Regions from separate parts of the Bradyrhizobium sp. HKCCYLRH1030 genome, predicted to be linked through region 2. Evidence: riboswitches for the same ligand, from Rfam matches in the RefSeq annotation. Region 2 holds a riboswitch; each other region holds the start of a gene.

Region 1 (7,281 bases), on a different contig from region 2:
GACTTCAGGCGAAAAGATCGTCGGTCGGGTTCTGGCCAAAGGCCTGGCTGGCGACGAACTGAGCGAGCGGGTCCATCTGGTCGTCGACGGCATCGACGGCAGGGTTCACCACATCGAGTTCAAGGACGTGAGCCCGATTGAAGACGTCAGGCGAGACATGATCGTCGAGGTGGCTCCCGTTGTTTCCGGACCGAGGGCCGCCGACCGCAACATCGCGAGCAATGCGGGCTCGGACAACGGCATATACCGGCCAAGCATCCATCTGGCCCGCATTCGCGACGATTTTGAGCGGCAGGGTAAGGACCCCGAGGCTTTCGTTCGCTCCCATGTCCGACGTCTGGAGGCCCTTCGCCGGGCCGGCCACGTCGAGCGGGTCGACGACGACCAATGGAAGATGCCGAAGGACCTCGCCGCTCGAGGGCGGTCCTATGACCTCGGTCGGGGCGGCGATAGCTTGAGCGTACGAACGCTGTCGGCCTCCAATCTTGAGAGCCAGATTGCCAGCGACGGTGCGACGTGGCTCGATCGGCAACTGATTGGCAACGACCGGTCGGAAATCAGGGACAGCGGGTTCGGCAGGGAAGTCAATCGAGCGATCAACCGTCGTGCTCAACGACTCGTAGAAATGGGACTTGCCACCGTAAGAGAGGGGAAAGTCAACGTTCCCGTCAATGCCGTGCGGGTGCTTGAACGACAGGAGGTTACCCGCGTGGGCCAGCAGATGGCCAGAGAGCGCGGCATGACTTTCATGCTCAGTGGTGCCGGCGACTATGTGAGCGGTCGGCTCGCCGGCGTCGCCACTCTTGCCAGCGGCCGCTTCGCGATGATCGAGAACGGCCTTGGCTTTCAGCTCGTGCCTTGGCAACCCGTCCTGGAGAAGCGCATCGGCCAGCATATCGCCGGCTTGCACCGCAATGACGGAGGCATCGAATGGACCTTTGGAAAAAGCCGAGGCCTCGGCCTGTAGTATGGAGCTGTGAAGTCCCACCAGACCCTCTCGAATCAAGGCGCCGCCCTTTATGGCTCCTCCGCTCTCGCGATGGCAGGCCACGGACCGTTCATGGCCACGCCAGGGCGAAAGCCATGCTGACGGTTACGTCAACACCCGTGTCTTTGCCGAACAATCAGCCAAGCGCGAGATCTTGCGCAGCTAGCGGCTCACCACTTCGCGCGGCCATCTGCCACCTGACCCTGCGCGATCAGGACTTGCGACAGTCTCGCCCCTCCCTATGCCGCGGAAGCGGCCGAAGGATTTTCAGAGCGCAGGCAGCGTGCCAGCAGCGAGACACAGGCTGCCGCCAGAACCAGCAGAGACAGTCCAGTCAGAATCGTGGGGATGTGGGATGGAGCCATCCGCCACTCCGGCCCGATGATGACGCCGCTATCGAATGTCTCGTCGCTGTTCGAGCATAACGCGGCAAAGGCCGGATCGGCGGCGATCTCGGACGCGATGCGCTCCTCCAGCGCCCGAGCCTGGGACTGTGCGCCTGGCATCGTCGAAAGGTGCGTGAGCAGTGCGCGAGTGCCAGCCATGTCGGCATGGCTGCACTCGTTGAATGGGCTCGCTTCGTCGGTCAAGCTGCCGGGAACGAGGCCCCACCAGCAGGCGAAATGCTGCAGGCTGACGTAGCCCATTAGCCGTCGCATGGTTGGATCTGTCCGCATCTGATGTTGCGCCAGGTCGAGAATGGCGGAGCGGTAGCGCGCGACCACCAGCATCTCGCCATGACCGATGGCCGGAACGGAATGGCCGAGCTGCGTCCCTTCTGGTTTTGGCATATGATGGGCTTGGGCTGGCGCGACCGCGATGATCAAGGCCGCCATCAGCATGACGACGAGCTTTTCGGTGAGCGCCTGCTTTGTACGACACGCCGCCATCAGCTGTCCTTCAACGGCACGAGCGCAGCGAGCGTCCAGCGTCCGCCCATGCCCGACAACCTCACGCGCGTCAGCGGTGCGACGTCGATGTGCCGGAAAAGCTCCGGGCCCACCCCGATGGCATGCGCGATTGCAGCGCGCATGATCAGCGCGTGTGTGATCGCCAGGACCGAGCCTTCGAAAGCGAGCATGTTCTGCATCCACCCGCCGACGCGGGTCATCAGGTCCATGAAGGACTCACCGCCATGAGGAGCTGCATGAGCATCCTGCAACCATTCCCTGACCGCCTCCGGCGTCTCAGCTTGAACCTCGGCGAGCGATCGTCCCGTCCAGTGGCCGAAGTCGCAGTCGCGCAGCGCGGGCTCCAATCTGGCTTGCAGTGTCAGGGCTTCGGCGGTCTCTGCGGCGCAGCGGGCCGGGCTGCGCAAGGCGATGTCATGTGACGGGAGCCAGTCCCCTAGCCTGGCGATGCTGGCTCGGCCGCGCGCATCAATCGATTCGTTAGCCGCAAAGGCAATTGCCGACGTTGCCTCGGTAGCCGCCGTGCAGATCAAATGCAGGCGCGTCGTCATAATTGCCGCGGCCGCTCAAGCACGCGCGCTTTGCGGCGCAATGAGTCGTTCGGCAAGAAAGCCAAACAGCAATCCGAGCGTGGCCCACATGATGACCTGCCCGCCGAGTGAGGCGATTCGGAACTGCCAGAGCACGGTGGCCGGAAACTCCTCCGGCACCTCGTTCACATCAGGCAGTGCGAGACCGATGCCCGTCATCATGGCGATATAGACGCCGGCCGCGATCAAGGCCGCGTTCCATTCGCCAACCCGGGGCAGCAGGCGGATGCGCAGCATCCCGACGGCGATCATCACAGCAAGCGATAGCAAAATAAGAGCAAAGTACAGACTTGTGCGCATCCCGATGGTCTCGGCGAGACCGACCGATGGCGGATTGGCCGGATATTTGAGCATGGGCGCAGCGTAGACGGCGACGAAGCCAAGCGCCGCAAGTACGGCCGAGGTCGCCCGCGGGCCGATATCGGCCATACGCCGGAAGGCCAACGCGAAGGCGAGCGCGAACAGGCCACCAAACGCCGTGCTGTAGACGATGACGCCCGTCAAGAGGCCGATGCCGGCCTGTACCGTACGGCTGACCAGTTCGGGCTCGGCCAGGACGGCAGGCGCGGGCTGCCCCTTGGCTGCCGCCTCCCCGCCGCTCAATCTGGCTTTTGCCTCATCGACCATGGTCTCGAAAGCGATCGCGCGGTCGACCGATGATTCGCCAGCCAGCTTGAGAAAGCCGAAGGAAAGCAAGGCGGCCACGAGGCCGGCCAGCATGCCGCGCAGGAGCAACCGCCCCGTCATCGATCTTCTCTCAGAGCAGAGGAAACACGACAATTGTCCTCAAGGCCGGCGCGCAATCGAGCAACTCCGGCGCAGCCGAGCCCGCGGTTCAGTGGCACGGAAATCCGAGGAGATGCCGTCCGTCATGGACGAATTCATGGACATACATGCTGTTGAAGACAGCGGCTGCGCCTTCTTCGACGCCGACAAAATAGATGCCGAGAACGAGCATCAGGCCGCCGAAGATCGCCCATGGCAGAATCTCGCGGACGGGAATGGCTGAGGGCAGAGTGCCCGAAAGTGACGCCGCTGTTGCCACGGAGGAGCTCCTTAATCCTGAGTCGGAATTACCGAGGACGCACCGGGTGGCACGCCAAGCAACGGTGGCGCGAATATAAACGCGGCCCTTGGAGCGGGGATAGTCGAAAAATGATCCGCTTCGCTGTCGCCCGACGCGCCGCATTGGTTACACTCGTGGTCCGCGAGACCGCCGCAGTTCATATCGATTGACATCGACGACCATCGGCCCGTAACCTGAATGTGACGGTGCCCCCTTAACCGGGGCTCAAAAGGGAATGCGGTGCCGATACGATCCTTCCGGGTCGTGCGAAGGTCGCAGCTGCCCCCGCAACTGTATGCGGCGAATCTCACGTCAGATGCCACTGGGAACACTCGGTCCTGGGAAGGCGGCGTTGAGGTGACGACCCGCGAGCCAGGAGACCTGCCGTCAGCCGTGGTCACACGCGAAGATGCCGGTCGGGGCGTTCATTGGCATCGTTTTTACACCGGACAGCATTGTCCGGTGTGAGACCTCGTTCGCGGTGACGTGCCACTGACGTCATGCCGAGGTCCCCTCGTGTTCTCAAGTCTGTCTGTCGTCCGGCGCCATCGCGCCGGCTTGCTGTCGTCCACGCTCCTGTTGTCCATCGCCATGCTCCACGCGGATCCGGGCAGCGCCCAGCAATCCGCTTCTCCCAGCCTGCTGCCCCCCGTCGAGGTCGATCCGCCGCGCAAGCCGCCCGTACCGAAGCCCGCGATGCAGCGCCAGTCCCAGACCTCTCGCGCACGCTCATCAGCTGCGGCCCCATCGCAGGTCCCGGTTGCTCGCGCGCAGGCCAACGCACAACTCGTCGTCAGCCCAACCGGAATCGTGACCCCTGCCGCCAATGTGGCGAATGCGCTCACGGTCGTGACGGCGAAGGACATCGCCACGCAGCAGGCCCGCAGCGTGCCCGACGTCCTCGCTTCCGTTCCCGGATTGAATGTCGTGCAGACCGGAGGACCAGGTGGACAGAGCTCCGTGTTCATCCGCGGGACCAATTCCAATCACACCAAAATCCTGATCGATGGCATCGATGTCGGTGACGTCACAAATGCCAATGGCGCGTTCGATTTCGCTCACCTGCTGACCTCCGACATCCAGCAATTCGAGGTGCTCAGAGGCCCGCAGAGCGGGCTCTACGGCTCCGATGCGATTGGCGGCGTCATCTCCGTCATCACGCGAAAGGGCGAGGGCCCGCCGCGGGCGACGGCGTCGGTCGAGGCCGGCTCGTTCAAGACATTCAATCAATCGGCAGGCGTCAGCGGCGCTCAGGACAATGTCAACTATGCCGTCAACGTCGCGCACCTCCACGCCGGTGACTTGCCGGTCACGCCCTGGCAGCTGTTGCCGGCGGGGCAGAAAGCGATCGGCAATTCCTACGACAACGTCACGGCCTCGACCAAGTTCGGAATTGACCTCAATGAGGCCTGGACGCTCAATTCGGTCGTTCGCTACACCGATGCAACGCTTCTATTCACCGGCGACGGCGGCTTCCCCAGCGTCCCGAATGCAGCCCAGAGCACCCACACCGTTCATCAGCTCGCAACACGCGAGGAAGCGGTCTGGTCGCTGCTGGACGGCAGGATCAAGAACTATTTCGGGATCAACTACGTCAACAACTGGACATCCGACTTGACGGCTGGCGATCCCACCGCTGCGGTCGCAACCGGCGAGCGCGTCAAGTATGATTGGCATGCTGTCACTGAGCTCGCCCCCCACAACAATGTCGTCGTGGGACTCGAGCAGCAAACCGAACGACTCAGGACGACTGACCTCTCGGCCGAGAATGGCAACAAGGCCGGATTCATCGAGCTGCAGACGGAGTTCGCAAAACGCCTGTTCCTGGTCGCGAGCCTGCGCAACGACGTCAACGATCGGTTCGGGGGGCACGGGACGTATCGGATCGCGCCGGCCATGATCCTGCCGGTCACCGAGACCAAGCTGAAAGCCAGCTATGGCACCGGATTCAAGGCCCCGACGTTGAGCCAGCTCTACCAGGACTTGGCGGCGTTCAACTTCTTCGCCAATCCGAACCTCAGACCGGAGGAAAGCACCGGCTACGATGCGGGGTTCGAGCAGCCGCTGTTCGAAGATCGAATCCGCTTCGGCTCGACCTATTTTCACAACAGTATTACCAATCTGATCAATTTCAACGCGACGTTCACGTCCTACGCCAATGTGGGCCTCGCGACGACCGAGGGCACCGAGAACTTCGTTTCGGCGAGACTGACGGATAGGTTGTCGCTCCGTGCCGACTACACCTTTACCCGGGCCGTCGACGCGACCACGGGCATCCAGCTGCTACGCCGACCGAAGGAAAAATGGAGCGCGACGGCGATCTGGACACCGATCGATCCGCTGAAGTTGTCGGCGACCGTGCTGCACGTCAGCGACTGGCTCGACGTCAGCCGTGACGGCATGACGTCCGGACTTGCCGCTCCCGGCTATACGATCGCGAATCTGCGCGGCGACTATGCGGTCTCCGATCAGGTCAAGCTGTTCGGCCGCATCGATAACCTGTTCAATCGCCACTACCAGAACCCGACCGGCTTCCTGGCCCCAGGTCTCGGTGTGTTTGGTGGCATCCGCGTGGCGACCTATGGCGTGCAATGACAGCTCAGATGAGGATCGGGAGAGATGACATGGCGCCCATGGATCAGCTTCGGGACTTTCTCGTCGACTTCGATACCGGGTGGAGCCTCGGCACGTTCGGTGCAATCGCCGAGTTCACGCGCGACGCAGAGGAACCGGTCAGGCTTCTCGTCGATCTCGGAGTTATCGGCGCGGTGACGGCGCGTGGCGGCATACGCTTCTGCGCCAACGCCGACCTTCGTCTGATCGCATCCGAGTTTCCGACACGTGACGGCTGGAGCCATCGCGTCGCCCTCTGCCTGCCGCACGCGTCTTGCGCAATGAACCAGCGAACCGGAATAACAGAGCTCGGCCCCGATCGCGATGCCCTGCGACCGGAGGACAGAGAGGCTGTGCTATTCGACCTCGGTTTGACGGCGCTGCAGGTCGACGTCTGCGTCCGAAGCCGCGACCCAAAGCTCGTTGCCGCATTGCGCCGCCACGTTGGCTCATCGCTGTTCGCGCCCGACGGCGAACTGATGCGCGTGATGCTGGCAGCCAATCCGCACCGCGTTTTCATCAGCCGTATCGGCCGGGCCGAAATCTTCCAGCCGATCCCGCCCCCCGGCGGCCGCAGCCCGGACGGGCCACACACGCACATCCTGCCGAAACTGCTGGCCCATGGCCGCACCCACGCGGCGACTGAGCCGTTGCCCGACGGCTGGATTCCATGTGCGCATGTCTATCCACCACATCCGCTGCGTGATCCGCTCGGCCGGCCGCAGCCGTTCGTTGCCCGCCATCTCGCGGCCTTCGATCGGCTGCTGGACCGTTATGGCGATCCACGTCTCGTCGCGCTCAAGAACGACGTCGCGGCGCACGTGAGAGCCGGCCGTGGTCCCTCCGAAGCTGACCTTCCCGACGATCGAATGGCGCGCGCCACGATCCGCGTAACGTTGCGTCAATTGCATGCATCGGGTGCGAGATCTGCTGCGCTGTCCGCGTGGCTCTCCACGTACGACCGCGCCAGCGATGAGGCCGAGACGGCTGACGCCCCACACTGAATCACCGAACCGACTGTTGCCCTCGTTCGCGAATGGACTACGATCAACCTCAATGGAGACGACCCATGGCTCTTGATATCCTCACACCCCCGTCCGAGGCGCGCCTCGT
Region 2 (7,281 bases):
CCGCGGTTGCAGAGGGACTGGGGCAGGAGGGGCTCGAGGGCGGCCGCCGAGCCGTCTCGATGATCGTCGGCCGCGATCCCGAGCGGCTGGATGAGGCCGGCGTCGCGCGGGCCGCGATCGAGAGCCTGGCAGAAAACTTCTCCGATGGCGTCGTCGCACCCGTGTTCTGGCTCGTCGTCGGCGGGCTGCCGGGCATCCTGATCTACAAGGCTCTCAACACCGCCGACAGCATGATCGGTCATCTCTCGGACCGTCACCGCGCGTTCGGCTGGGCGGCGGCGCGGCTCGACGATCTCGTCAACCTGCCGGCCTCGCGCCTGTCCGCGCTGTGGATCGCAGCCGCCGCGGCCTGCATCCCGAGCGCCTCGGCTTCGGCCGCGGTGCGAGCCGTTGCACGCGATGCGTCGAAGCACCGTTCGCCCAACGCCGGCTGGCCGGAAGCGGCGATGGCCGGTGCGCTCGGACTGCGCTTGGCGGGGCCGCGCGTCTATCACGGTCATCTCGTCACCGATGCCTGGATGGGCGACGGGCGCGCCGATCTCGACGCGTCCGACATCCGGCAGGCCTTGCGGCTGTATCGGCTGGCCTGTCTGGTTCAAGCCCTGGTCGTCGCAGGACTCGTCCTGGTCAGGATCCTGTAGCCGCCACGGGCGGCGCGGGCTTGCTCGCCAATGCCAGGATACGGTCAACGTCGACGTAGCGCTCGAGATGCGCCGCGAGTGCATCCAACGTCGTGTCCACATCGATCTCATAGGAGAGGCCGCTGGTCGTCGCGCCGAGGCCGCGCAGCCAATGGCTGCGCAGGCCGTCGTCGGCGAACAGGCCATGCACGTAGCAGCCGGCTACCAGGCCATCAGGCGCGATGGCGCCATCGCGCCGGCCATCGGAGAAGGTCAGGAAGGGGCACTGTGTCGCCCGTCCCTCCGTGCGGCCGATGTGCATCTCGTAGCCGCGGAACGAGAGCTTATCGTGCGTCAGCGTGCCCTGGACCTCGCGTAACGCCTTGTCATCGGTCAGGGTCGTTTCGACGTCGAGCAGGCCAAGTCCCGCGACGGAACCAGCTGCACCCTCGTGCCCATCGGGATCGCTGATCACGCGCCCGAGCATCTGATAGCCGCCGCAGATGCCGAGCACGCGACCGCCGCGGCGAAGATGCGCGGCCAGATCGATGTCCCAGCCGGCGCCGCGCAGGGCGGCGAGATCGGCGATCGTCGCCTTCGAGCCCGGCAGGATCACCATCGATGCGTCGCCGGGGATCGGCGTGCCTGGCCGCAAGAACTGCAGATCGATTCCATCTTCCAGCCGCAACGGATCGAACTCGTCGAAATTGGAAATGCGCGGGTAGGCGAGGATGACGACCTTCGGCCGTTGTCCTCCCGATGATCCGCGTTCAGCCAGGCCAAGCGCGTCCTCCGCTGGCAGGCGGCGCGCATCCGGAAAATGCGGAATGAGCCCGAGCGATGTCCACCCCGTCCGCTGCGCGATCTCGTTCATGCCCGACGCAAACAAGGCGGGGTCGCCGCGAAACTTGTTGACGAGGAAACCTGCCACGCGCGCGGCATCGTCCGGCGGGATCACCGTCTTGGTGCCGACCAGGCTCGCAATCACGCCGCCCCGATCGATATCGCCGATCAGCACCACCGGAATCTGCGTCGCCTGCGCAAAGCCCATGTTGGCGATGTCGCCGCCGCGCAGGTTGATCTCGGAGGCGGAGCCTGCGCCTTCGACCAGCACGATGTCGGCATCCGCCGCGAGCTGATGGAAGCTGTCGAGCACGGCCGCCATCAGTTGCGGCTTCATCGCCTGATAGGCCGACGCCTTGGCGGTGCCGATGACGCGGCCCTGCACCACGACCTGCGACCCGATCTCGCTTTGTGGCTTCAGCAGCACCGGGTTCATGTGCACCGTCATCGGCCGCCGCGCCGCGCGCGCCTGCAGCGCCTGGGCACGGCCGATCTCGCCGCCATCAGCGGTGACGGCGGCGTTGTTCGACATGTTCTGCGGCTTGAACGGCGCCACCTTGAGGCCGCGCAATGTCAGCGCGCGCGCGAGCCCCGCGACGATCAGCGATTTGCCGACGTCGGAGCCGGTGCCCTGGAACATGATGGCCCGCGCGCTCATGAACTCAGTACTCGATGCCTTCCTGCGCCCTCACGCCGGCCGCGAAATGATGCTTCACGAGGTTCATCTCGGTGACGAGATCGGCGGCCTCGATTAGCTCCGGCTTGGCGTTGCGGCCGGTGACGACGACGTGCAGATCGGGACGGCGCCCTGCGAGCGTGGCGACGACGTCTGCGATATCAAGGTGATCGTAGCGCAGCGCGATGTTGAGCTCATCGAGGACGAGCAGCCGGATCGACGGATCCGCCATCAGCTCCTTAGCCTTCGCCCAGGCGCGCTCGGCCGCGGCGACGTCGCGCGCACGATCCTGCGTCTCCCACGTAAAGCCTTCCCCGAGCGTGTGCCACGACACCTGATCGCCGAACTTCTCGATCGCCTTGCGCTCGCCTGTTTCCCACGCACCTTTGCCGAACTGCACGACGCCGATGCGAAAGCCGCGGCCGAGTGCGCGCAGCATCAGGCCCCACGCCGCCGTCGATTTGCCCTTGCCCTTGCCGGTGTGAACGATCAGCAGGCCCTTCTCCACGGTCTTGGAGGCGACCTCGGCATCCTGCACCGCCTTGCGGTTCTCCATCTTCGCCTTGTGGCGTGAATCGTCGGCACTTCCGGTCATCGGCATTTTCTCCTGGTCACTTCAACGTCAGCGGCAGTCCCGCCGCCATCAGGATCACGCGATCCGCTAAGGCCGCGATGTCCTGGTTCAGTCGCCCCTGGGCATCGCGAAAGGCGCGCGCGAGCGCGTTGTCCGGCACGATGCCCAATCCGACTTCGTTGGACACGGCCACGATCGGGCCATGCGCGTTCCTGAGCGCGTCGATCAGCTCGGCACATCTGGCCGGCACGTTCATGTCGGCGAGCATCACGTTGCTGAGCCAGAGCGTCAGGCAATCGATCAGCATCGGTACGCCCGATTCTCCGCTTGCCCGGACGAGGCCCGCGAGATCATGCGCCGTCTCCAGCGTCTGCCATCCCTTGGCGCGGCGCGCCTTGTGCTGGGCGATCCGGTCGGTCATTTCGGCGTCGAACGCCTGCGCGGTTGCAACATAGGTCCAAGGCGCGGGAAGGGCGGTGACGAGGGCCTCGGCATGGCGGCTCTTGCCCGAGCGCGCACCGCCGAGCACCAGCGTCAGGCGCGGCAGGGCGGGATGCGGCGGGGCGGGGACCATGGGGACGATTCCGATTGACGGGCTTTGGTGCGACCCGTATCTAACAGATGACGGTTCTCCGAAAGGAGAGATTTAGGGAACACGGTGCGGGTTCTTGACCCAAGGCCGTGGCTGCCCCCGCAACTGTAATCGGCGAGTGTGAGGCCAAGACACCACTGGGAAACCGGGAAGGTGGCTTCATGCGGTGACCCGAGAGCCAGGAGACCTGCCGTCGACATTGCTGTTGGCCGACCCGTCGCGCGGGGAGTCGCGATGCTGGTTCTGATCCCGCCGGGATGGGCGGGGTGCCGTCGGATGCAGCGCATCGTCCGGTCCTCTGGGGAGCCGGCAAGCGACGGAGACGGCCATGAAGTTGACCCGTACCACGACCTTTGCAGCCGCGAGCCTGGTGCTGCTCGCCACCGATCCCGCCTTCGCGCATCACATGATGGGGGGCAAGCTGCCGCAGACGTTTGCGCAGGGGATGCTGTCCGGCCTCGGCCATCCTGTCATCGGAATCGACCATCTGGCGGCGATCGTGGGCGCGGGCATCGTTGCAGCGCTTCTGGGCCGCGGCTTCGCGCCGGTGCTCGCCTTCACCACCGCGATGATCGCGGGCGTCGGCCTTCATGTGGCCAAGGCCAACATCCCGGCTGCCGAGCTGCTGGTCGGCCTGACCACCGTCGTGGTTGGGCTGGTGGTGGTGATGCGTGGCCGTTTCGGTGTGCTGCCCGTCGCCGGCCTGTTCGCCGTGACCGGTCTCGTCCATGGATATGCGCTGGGCGAATCGATCGTCGGGGCCGAGAATACCCCGCTCGGGGCCTATCTCGTCGGTCTGCTCGTGATCCAGACCATCATCGCCGCCGGCGCGTTCCTCGGCACCAGGCTGCTGTCGGCAAAGGCCAAGACGGCTGCGCCGCTGGCGCTGCGGCTCGCGGGCGCTGCCATCGTGCTGGTGGGTGGGGTCGCCGCGGCGACGGCGGCCGGCGTGATCGGCTGATTGATGACCGCATCCGAGACTGGTGAGACGACGCTGTTCGTCTGCGTCACTTGCCGTTCGCAGGGGACGGAACCTACGCCGCCTGATCAGCCGCGGGCCGGAGCCCGTTTGCTCGCCGCGATCGAGACGTTGCCGACCGCGCAGCGCGCCGGTGTCACCGTTGTCGGTGTCGAGTGTCTGTCGAACTGCAATCGTGCGTGCACGGTTGCGGTGACGGCGCCGGGCAAATGGACCTATGTGCTCGGCGCGCTCGATCCGGATCTGCATGCGCGGGATGTGCTGACATTTGCGCAACTGCATCAGCGCCATGACGCCGGTCTGCCGGCCTGGCGCGAGCGTCCCGAATACATTCGCAAGAACACCGTCGCCCGCGTGCCTGCGCTGTCAGCGCCACGCTGAAAACGAGAGATCGCATCGCCATGACGAAGTCGTTCGCCAAGACGCCTTGCACCATCGTCACCGGTTTCCTCGGCGCCGGCAAGACCACGCTGGTGCGCAACCTGATCGAGACCGCGAACGGTCGCCGGCTCGCCATCATCGTCAACGAGTTCGGCGATGTCGGCATCGACGGCGACATCCTGAAGGGGTGCGGCGTGCCGGATTGTCCGGAGGATCGCATCGTCGAGCTGTCGAACGGCTGCCTGTGCTGCACCGTTGCCGATGATTTCGTCCCCGCGCTCAGGAGCCTGCTGGATCAGAAGGAGCCGCCTGAGCATATCGTGATCGAGACCTCGGGGCTGGCGCTGCCGAAGCCGCTGGTGCAGGCCTTCAACTGGCCCGAGATCGCGACGCGCGTCACCGTCGACGGCGTCGTTGCGGTCGTCGATGGTCCGGCGGTGGTCGCGGGACGCTTCGCCGATGATCCCGAAGCGCTCGCCGCGCAGCGCGCCACCGATGCGTCGCTCGATCACGACAATCCGCTGGAGGAGGTCTACGAGGACCAGCTGTTGTGCGCCGATCTCGTCGTGATGAACAAGAGCGACCTGATGAGCGAGGAGCAGCGCAAGGATGTCGCCGCCGAGATCGCGGCGAAGGTGCAGCGTGCCGTCAAGGTGATCGCGACGGAGCACGGCAGGCTGTCGGCTTCGGTGCTGCTCGGACTCGGTGCCGCCGCGGAGGACGATCTCGCGGCCCGGCCGTCGCATCACGACAACGAGGCCGAGCACGATCACGACGATTTCGAGAGTTTCGTGCTCGACGTTCCGGCGCAGGCTTCGCCCGATGCGCTCGTCGACCGCATCGCGGCCGCCGTCGACGCACATGATGTGTTGCGGGTGAAAGGGTTCGTGGAAGTCGCCGGCAAGCCGCTGCGCCTCCTGGTGCAGGCCGTCGGCAGCCGCATCCAGCATCAGTTCGAGCGCCCGTGGCGCTCGGGCGAATCGCGGCAGGGGCGGCTGGTGATCATCGGCGAGCGCGGCCTCGATGCCGCCGCCATCCAGAGCCTGATCACAGGATAGGCGTCACCGATGCACCTGCTGGCGACAACGGGCGCGGATCTCGACGACCTCGAACAGGCCGTGGATCTTGCACAGTCGCCGGCCGAGATCGTCGTGCTGTCGTTCTCGGACACCGACCTGTCGGCGCTGGCCGAAGCCTGGACCGTGTCGTCGGATGACCTGCCGAGCCTGCGCCTCGCCAGCTTGAAACGGCTGAAGCATCCGATGTCGGTCGATCTCTATGTCGACCGCGTCGTGCTGGGCGCGCGCGCCGTCGTCGTGCGCTGTCTCGGCGGGCTCGACTATTGGCGCTACGGGCTGGAGCGCATCGCATCGGTCTGCCGCAGCCGCCACATCCTGTTCGCGGCACTGCCGGGTGACGATCGCGCCGACGACAGGCTTGCTGAGCTCTCGACCTTGCCGCAGGACGCGACCTCGCGTCTCTACGGTTATCTGCACGAGGGCGGGGTCGGCAATGCGCGCGAGGCCCTGCGCTATCTCGCGACGCTGCTCGGGCGCGACGCGCAGTTTGCCGAACCGATCGCGATCGGTTCGATCGTCGGCTTCATGCCCGATCGCGGAGCCGTCGGCATCGATGATCTCTGCAGCCATGATGATGCGCGGCCGAGCGCGCTGATCGTGTTCTACCGTGCGAGCCTGCTCGCTGCCGATACGGCCGGGATTGCTGAGCTGATGCGGGCGATCGAAGCCAAAGGGCTGGCGGCAGTCGCGGTCGCGGTGACCAGCCTGAAGGATCCCAATATTGGGGATGCACTGGCGCGACTCGTCCAGCGCCGGCGTCCTGCGATCATTTTGAACGCCACCGCGTTCTCGGCGCTGCGCGACGACGGCACCACGGTGCTCGACGTGGCCGATGCACCAGTTCTGCAAATCATCCAGGCGCAGAGCACGGAAGAGGCCTGGGCCTCGTCGGTGCGCGGACTGTCGCCGACGGACCTTGCGATGAATGTCGTGCTACCGGAGCTCGACGGCCGGCTGTTGGCGCGCCCGATTGCGTTCAAGGGCGAGGCGCCGGCGGATGAGCGTCTGCAGTTCAGCGCGATGCGCTATGTGCCTCAACAGGACCGCATTGCTTACGTCGCGCAACTGGCGGCGCGATGGGCGCAATTGCGGGGGCTGCCGGCCAGCGAGCGGCGCGTGGCGCTGGTACTCTCCGATTATCCGTCGCGCGGCGGGCGTTGCGGCTACGCCGTCGGTCTCGACACCAGCGCAAGCGCAGCCGCCATTGCGCGGTTGTTGGCGGAGGCGGGGTACGATATCGGCCGTGTAGCGCCGACTGCGGACGATATCGAAACGCTGCTGCGGGACGAGGCAGATCAGCTCGTGGTGCCGCTCGCGGCCTATCGGTGTGCTCTGGCGCCGTTGCCGGACGATCTGCAGCGTGCGCTACATGACATCTGGGGAGAGGCGGAAGCGGACCCGGCGTTCCGGGATGGCGCCTTCCATTTTCCGGTGCTGCGTGCGGGAAAACTCCTGATCTTGTTGCAACCGGATCGTGGCAGTCGCGCCGATCGCAAGTCCGGTTATCACGACACCAGCGTGCCGCCGCGGCACGCCT
Region 3 (7,281 bases), on a different contig from region 2:
TGCGCCAGGTCACCAACCTGTTCCTGCATGACGGCGAACGCCTCAGCGAGGACCAGATCAAGGTATTCGACAACGTGCTGTGCATGCTGGTCTCGCGGGTCGAGACCCGCGCGCGAGCCGAGCTCAGCAAGCATCTCGCGCCGGTCGACTACGCGCCCGTCGAATTGATCCAGCAGCTCGCCCGCGACGACGAGATCTCGGTGGCCGAGAACGTGCTGATGCACTCGAGCCGGCTCACCGAGCATACGCTGGTGGAGGTCGCGGCGACCAAGGGCCAGGATCACCTGATGGCGATCTCCAGCCGTCCGCATCTGACCGAGGCGGTGACCGACATCATCGTCGACCGCGGCGAGCGCCGGGTGATCCGCAAGCTCGCCAACAACCAGACCGCGCGCTTCTCCGAGTCCGGCTATTCCGGGATGATGGCGCATGCCGAGGACGACGACGAATTGTCCGAGATCATCGGGCTGCGCGTCGACCTGCCCACCAAGCACCTGCGCGACCTCCTGCGCCGCGCGACCGAAGCCGTGCGCGCCAGGCTGATGGCCTCGGCGCCGCCGGCGTTGCAACAGGAGATCAAGAAGATCCTCAAGGCGATCGCCGACGTTGCGCGCAGCGACGGCGGCCTGGTCGGGCGCGACTTCACGCTGGCCGAAGAGGCCGTCAAGCGCATGAAGGGGCTGAACGAGCTCAACGATGCCGCCATCGCCTTCTTCGCCGAAACCCGCCGCTTCGGCGAGGTTTCCGCCGCACTCGGCCTGCTCAACAACGTCCCGACCGAGATGATGGCCAAGGTGCTCGAAGGCCCGCGCACCGATATCGTGCTGATCCCTTGCCGTGCCGCCGGGCTGGCCTGGTCGGTGGTGGCGAAAATCCTGACCCACCGGCCGATCAAGCACGCCATCGACAGCGACACGCTCAAGCTCGCGGAACGCGACTACGGCCGCCTGTCGCTCGACACCGCCCAGCGCACGCTGCGATTCTGGATGGTGCACAACAAGGTCGAGAAGTGAGCGGGTGCTCACAAGGCGCAATCCTCATCAGCAACGACTCGCACTCCGCTGTCGTCCCTGCGAACGCAGGGACCCATACCGCGTGATGTGAATTGGCGGAAAATGTCTTGATCGTCGTCCTTCGCCACACGACCGCCGGTGGCTATGGGTCACTGCGAACGCAGGGACGACGGCTATGGCTGTCGCAGGCGGCCGGGCATCACCAAGCCGACCGGCCAGCGTTATCGCCAGGAGATCGCCGGGCGCCGGATTGACTTTGGTGCGCCCGCACTCCTACGGTGATCGCGACGGTGCCCCTCGACCGGGGCTCAAAAGGGAATGCGGTGCCGGATGCGTCTCGCAAGGGACGTGACCGAAGGCCGCAGCTGCCCCCGCAACTGTAAGCGGCGAATCTCACGTCAAAGGCCACTGGGAAATCTCGGTCCCGGGAAGGCGACGTGGAGGTGACGACCCGCGAGCCAGGAGACCTGCCGTCAGCCGTGGTCACACGCGAGGATGCCGGTCGGGGCGTTATTGGCATCGTTTTCAGGCAGGCCTGCAAAGGGCTGCATGAGACCTCGTTCGCGGTGACGTGCCACTGACGTCATGCCGAGGTCCCTCGTGTCTCCCGTTCCCCATGCCAGGCGCAGTCGCGCCCTTCTGTCGTCGTTCTGCGTCCTCTCGTCATTCGCCCTGCTCGGCCCCTCGCCCACAGCAGCGCAGCAATCCGCCTCCCCCGACCTTCTGCCCCCGGTTGAGGTCGACCCGCCGCGCGAGCCGATCGCTCAGAAACCAGCCATCCCCCGCAGAACCGGCGACGCCGCGCATCAGCAGGTGCCGGCGGCAAAGCCGGCCGCGCCAGCCGGAACCCCTGTCGCCGTCAGCCCGACCGGCGTCGTCACGCCAGTGGCCCACGTCGCGAATGCGATCACCGTGATGACCGACAAGGACATCGCCGGGCAGCAGGCCCGCACGGTGCCGGACATCCTGAGCACGATCCCCGGATTGAACGTGGTGCAGGCCGGCGGCCCGGGCGGCCAGACCAACGTCTTCATGCGCGGCACCAACGCCAATCACACCAAGCTCTTCATCGACGGCATCGACGTCGGCGATGTCACCAACGGCAATGGCGCGTTCGATTTCGCGCATCTGCTCGCCGCCGACATCCAGCAGTTCGAGGTGCTGCGCGGGCCGCAGAGCGGGCTCTACGGCTCGGATGCGATCGGCGGGGTGATCTCGGTGATCACGCGCAAGGGCGAGGGCCCGGCGCGCGCGACCGCCTCGGTCGAGAGCGGCTCGTTCAAGACCTTCAACCAGTCAGCCGGCGTCAGCGGCTCACAAAACAATATCAACTACGCGATCAATGTCGCGCATCTGCACGCCGGCGACGTTCCGGTGACCCCGTGGCAGCTGCTGCCTGCGGGGCAGAAGGCCATCGGCAATGCCTACGACAACGTCACCGCCTCGGCCAAGCTGGGCGTCGACCTCAACGAGGCCTGGACGCTGAACTCGGTGATTCGATACACCGACGCGACGCTGCTGTTCACCGGCGACAGCGGCTTTCCGAGCTTTCCCGACGCGGCCCAGAGCAACCACACCGTCCACCAGCTTGCAACACGCCAGGAAGCCGTGTGGTCGCTGCTCGGCGGCCGCATCCGGAACTACTTCGGCGTCAACTATGTGAACGACCGGTCGTCCGACCTGACGGCTGGCAATCCGGTGGCGGCGGTCGCGACCGGCGAGCGCATCAAGTATGACTGGCACGCGGTGACCGAGCTGGCGCCGCATAACAATCTCGTCGTCGGCCTGGAGCAGCAGACCGAGCGGCTGAAGACCGCCGACCTCTCGGCCGAGAATGGCAACAAGGCCGGCTTCGTCGAGCTGCAGACCGAGTTCGTGAAGCGCTGGTTCGTGGTGGCGAGCCTGCGCAACGACGTCAACGACCAGTTCGGCGGCCATGGCACCTACCGGATCGCGCCGGCGGTGATCCTGCCGGTGACCGAGACCAAGCTGAAGGCGAGCTACGGCACCGGCTTCAAGGCACCGACCCTGAGCCAGTTGCACCAGGATTTTCCGGCGTTCAACTTCTTCGCCAATCCCAACCTCCGGCCGGAGCAGAGCACCGGCTACGACGCCGGCTTCGAGCAGCCGCTGTTCGACGATCGTCTCCGCTTCGGCGCGACCTACTTCCACAACAGCATCACCGACTTGATCAATTTCAACGCGACCTTCACCTCCTACGCCAATGTCGGCCTCGCGACCACCGAAGGCACCGAGAGCTTCGTGACCGCTGATCTCACCGACCGGATCTCGCTGCGTGCGGACTACACGTTCACCCGCGCGGTCGATGCGGCCACCGGCCTGCAGCTGTTGCGGCGGCCGAAGGAGAAATGGAGCGCAACCGCGACATGGGGGCCGATCGATGCGCTGACGCTGTCAGCGACGCTGCTGCACATCGGCGACTGGCTCGACGTCAGCCGCGACGGCATGACCACCGGCCTCGTCGCGCCCGGCTATACGGTCGTCAACCTGCGCAGCGACTACGCGCTGTCCGATCAGGTCAAGCTGTTCGGCCGGATCGACAACCTCTTCAACCATCACTACCAGAACCCGACCGGATTCCTCGCGCCGGGCTTCGGCGTGTTCGGCGGCATCCGGGTGGCGAGCTTCGGCGTGCAGTGACGCCGCCGACCAACCTCCCGGCGGCTGACAGAAGCTGCCGAAATGGACTACAATCGCAACAGAAGGAGATGTTCCATGACTCTCGACGTCCTCGCCCGGTCTGGTACCGAGGCTCGCCTCGCGCCCGTTCCGCAACGGCATGCCGCTGCGTTCTGCTTCGCGCTGCTGACAGGGGCCTGCGCGCTGGCGAGCTTCGTGTTCGCCTGCGCGACGCCGTTTGCGGCCTTCGCCGTGATCGCCGCCGCCATGCTGCCGCTGCGCGCGGCGCTGCCGGTGATGCTCGGCGCCTGGCTGGTCAACCAGGGCATCGGCTTCGGCGCCCTGCACTATCCGGTCGATGCCAACACCCTGGCCTGGGGCGCCATGATCGGCGTCGCGGCGCTCAGTGCCACCGTTGTGGCCCGCATGGCCCTGGCGACCTTGCGCACAGCACCAGCGACGGTTGCGCTTGCCGTCGCGCTCCTCAGTGCCTACGCCGCCTATGAGCTGGTGCTGCTGGCCGCCACGCCGGCACTCGGCGGCGCCGCGAGCTTCGCGCTCCCGATCGTCGCCCGCCTCGGCCTGACCAGCGCCGCCTGGCTCGTCGGCCTCGTCGCCGTCAGCGAGATCGTCCGCCTACTGACGCCGGTGGCGTCGCGCCGCGCGGCGTCCTGAACGCGCCGGCGGGCCTTCAACGACCCCAAACAGAAACGGCGGGCCTCTGCCCGCCGTTTTCATTTCTCGGTTTCGCCGCAAGACCTCAGTTCTTGCTCTTGTCGACCAGCGCGCCCTTCTTGATCCAGGGCATCATGTCGCGCAGGCGGGCGCCGACTTCCTCGATCGGGTGCTGGGCAAGCTTGGCGCGGGTCGCCTTGAACGAGGTCTGGTTGACCTTGTTCTCCAGCATCCAGTCGCGCGCGAAGCGGCCTGACTGGATGTCGTCGAGCACGCGCTTCATCTCGGCCTTGGTTTCCGGCGCGATGATGCGCGGGCCGGTGACGTACTCGCCGTATTCGGCGGTGTTGGAGATCGAGTAGTTCATGTTGGCGATGCCGCCTTCATAGATCAGGTCGACGATCAGCTTCACCTCGTGGAGGCACTCGAAATAGGCCATCTCCGGCGCGTAGCCGGCCTCGGTCAGCGTCTCGTAGCCGGCCTTGATCAGCTCGACCAGGCCGCCGCACAGCACCGCCTGTTCGCCGAACAGGTCGGTCTCGCACTCTTCCTTGAACGTGGTCTCGATGATGCCGGCGCGGCCGCCGCCGATCGCCGAGGCGTAGGACAGGCCGAGGTCATGGGCATTGCCCGAGGAATCCTTGGCGATCGCGATCAGGCAGGGCACGCCGCCGCCGCGCTGGTACTCCGAGCGGACGGTGTGGCCGGGGCCCTTCGGCGCGATCATCAGCACGTCGAGATCGGCGCGCGGATCGAGCAGGTTGAAGTGGACGTTGAGGCCGTGCGCGAACACCAGCGCGGCGCCCTGCTTCATGTTGTCGTGCAGGTGCTCGCGGTAGATGTCGCCCTGCAGCTCGTCCGGGGTCAGCATCATCACGAGGTCGGCCCACTTGGCGGCCTCGGCGACTTCCATCACCTTGAAGCCGGCGCCTTCGGCCTTCTTGGCGGAGGCCGAGCCCTTGCGCAGCGCGATCGCGACGTCCTTGACGCCGGAATCCTTCAGGTTGAGCGCGTGGGCGTGGCCCTGGCTGCCATAGCCGACGATGACGACCTTCTTGCCCTTGATCAGGTTCAGATCGGCGTCGCGATCGTAGTAGACACGCATTGTCGTTTCCTCTTTGAGATGGCCGGAATTGGCTGGAAAGTCAGACGCTTGGGTGAGGCACGGGCGGCTGCGCCCGGACGAAATCCGGCCCGTGTCTAGAGCATTTTGGCCCTGCTTGGAAACCCCGATCTCGCATGGCGGCAGTCTCCCTCATGCGTCCATGAACACGGGATAGAGCGAGGCCAGGAGCAGCATCGCCATCAGGATGTTGAAGGCGCGGACCGCACGCTCGGAGCTGAGCAGCGGCCGCAAGGCCGTGCCGAACAGCGTCCAGGTGATGGTCGAGGCGACCGCCATCACGAAGCTGATCGCGACCTGCAGCGCCACGTTGGCCGGAAAGCTGGCGATCGCGGCATAGGCGGTGATGGTGCTGATCACCATCACCCAGCCCTTGGCGTTGACCCATTGGAACAGCGCCGCGCCCCAGAACGACATCGGGCCGCGCGGCTTGGCGTCGTCAGGCTCGGCCGATCCTGACAAGGCGATGGCGACCGCGAGGTAGATCAGATAGGCCGCGCCGAGGTATTTCAGCACGTCCTGCAGCAGGGGATAGCGGATGAACACCGTCGCGAGGCCGAAGCCGACCGCGCCGACCATGAAGGCGAAGCCGAAGCTGACGCCCATCATGTGCGGCACCGTGCGGCGGAAGCCATGGGTCACGCCCGACGACAGCAGCATGATGTTGTTCGGCCCGGGCGTGAACGCCATCACGAAGGCGAAGGTGACAAAGGCGATGAGGAGCTGCTGGGACATCTAATGAGCTCCTGCCACACGACGACTTTTCAACCTCCCCTGGAGGGGGAGGGTCGCCCCACATCGTGCGAAGCAACGATGTGAGGCGGGGTGGGGTGATCTCTCCACGCGCGAGCTTTTGCGGCGGCCCACCCCACCCCGATCGCGCATTGCATGCGCGATCGACCCTCCCCCTCCAGGGGAGGGTGGCAGCGTGGCCACCTCACCGTCGTACAAGAACATCAGCGCCTAGCCCTGCCCCGCCGGCTTCTGCAGCACATACGTCGCGTGCATCGGCGCATGGTAGTCGGCGGAGACCGTGACGAAGCCAACCTCGGCCAGCATGCGCTCCATCACCCAGGCGAAGGTCGAGTTCTCGTCGCGCATGTGGGTGATGACGCTGTCGCGGGCGAGGTCGTGGTTCTTGATGTTGAAATCCGCCCACTGCTCGACCGAGCGCTCGACACCGTCGGGCATGCTGACATAGACGATGTCGCGCAGGAAGAACTGCGCGCCCGGCTTCAGCGCCGCGAAGATGCGCGCCAGCGCCACCGCCTTCCAGAAGTCCGGCAGATGATGCAGCGTGAACTCGCTGGCGATCAGGTCATACGAGTTCGGCTCATAGGCGAACGACAGCAGCCCCGCCGAATGCATCCGCACCGCGGTACGGCGGTCGCGGGTGTAGATCCGGGTCAGCGCCAGCATCGCCGGCGAGATGTCGATGGCGTCGACGACGGCGCCCATCAGCGCCGCCTCGGTCGCCAGCACGCCGTTGCCGCAGCCGATGTCCGCCACCCGCCAGCCCGGCTTGACGCCGAGCATCTTCAGAGCAGCGCGCGCGCGCTCGTCGGCATCATCGCCCGAGCCGTAGATCGAGGCGACGGCATGATCGAGCCCGATCCGGTTGCGTTCGTTGTAGTACCAGTCGCGCGCCAGCATGGCTCACATCCCTTCCGATCCCCGCCCGATCGCCGCAATGCCGGTCCTGGCGACTTCCACCAGGCCGAGCGGACGCATCAGATCGATGAATTGCGTGATCTTGTCGGTATTGCCTGTGATCTCGAACACGAAGCTTTCCGTCGTGGCGTCGATCACCCGGGCGCGGAACGCATCCGC

Evidence for each region. A riboswitch is a leader RNA that binds a small molecule or an ion and turns the genes downstream of it on or off. The one in region 2 is predicted to bind cobalamin.
Region 1: another riboswitch for cobalamin. It lies ahead of ACQR1E_RS09490 (TonB-dependent receptor plug domain-containing protein); the one in region 2 lies ahead of ACQR1E_RS12915 (HupE/UreJ family protein).
Region 3: another riboswitch for cobalamin. It lies ahead of ACQR1E_RS17830 (TonB-dependent receptor plug domain-containing protein); the one in region 2 lies ahead of ACQR1E_RS12915 (HupE/UreJ family protein).

The regions. Positions count from the first base shown of each region.
Region 1 covers NZ_JBNPUY010000002.1:889,357-896,637, forward strand. Annotated here, with positions in the region: gene ACQR1E_RS09465 (DUF3363 domain-containing protein) at 1-967, shown strand, start outside; gene ACQR1E_RS09470 (hypothetical protein) at 1,228-1,878, opposite strand; gene ACQR1E_RS09475 (histidine phosphatase family protein) at 1,878-2,450, opposite strand; gene ACQR1E_RS09480 (CbtA family protein) at 2,466-3,236, opposite strand; gene ACQR1E_RS09485 (CbtB domain-containing protein) at 3,325-3,534, opposite strand; cobalamin riboswitch at 3,743-3,958, shown strand; gene ACQR1E_RS09490 (TonB-dependent receptor plug domain-containing protein) at 4,147-6,150, shown strand; gene ACQR1E_RS09495 (DUF6925 family protein) at 6,180-7,172, shown strand; gene ACQR1E_RS09500 (hypothetical protein) at 7,238-7,281, shown strand, end outside.
Region 2 covers NZ_JBNPUY010000003.1:593,214-600,494, forward strand. Annotated here, with positions in the region: gene cbiB (adenosylcobinamide-phosphate synthase CbiB) at 1-641, shown strand, start outside; gene ACQR1E_RS12900 (cobyric acid synthase) at 628-2,121, opposite strand; gene cobO (cob(I)yrinic acid a,c-diamide adenosyltransferase) at 2,126-2,734, opposite strand; gene cobU (bifunctional adenosylcobinamide kinase/adenosylcobinamide-phosphate guanylyltransferase) at 2,751-3,287, opposite strand; cobalamin riboswitch at 3,322-3,514, shown strand; gene ACQR1E_RS12915 (HupE/UreJ family protein) at 3,634-4,266, shown strand; gene ACQR1E_RS12920 (DUF1636 domain-containing protein) at 4,270-4,665, shown strand; gene cobW (cobalamin biosynthesis protein CobW) at 4,686-5,723, shown strand; gene cobN (cobaltochelatase subunit CobN) at 5,733-7,281, shown strand, end outside.
Region 3 covers NZ_JBNPUY010000005.1:443,190-450,470, reverse strand. Annotated here, with positions in the region: gene ACQR1E_RS17835 (DUF2336 domain-containing protein) at 1-1,013, shown strand, start outside; cobalamin riboswitch at 1,285-1,502, shown strand; gene ACQR1E_RS17830 (TonB-dependent receptor plug domain-containing protein) at 1,614-3,674, shown strand; gene ACQR1E_RS17825 (hypothetical protein) at 3,750-4,328, shown strand; gene ilvC (ketol-acid reductoisomerase) at 4,414-5,433, opposite strand; gene ACQR1E_RS17815 (LysE family translocator) at 5,584-6,186, opposite strand; gene ACQR1E_RS17810 (class I SAM-dependent methyltransferase) at 6,415-7,104, opposite strand; gene ilvN (acetolactate synthase small subunit) at 7,108-7,281, opposite strand, start outside.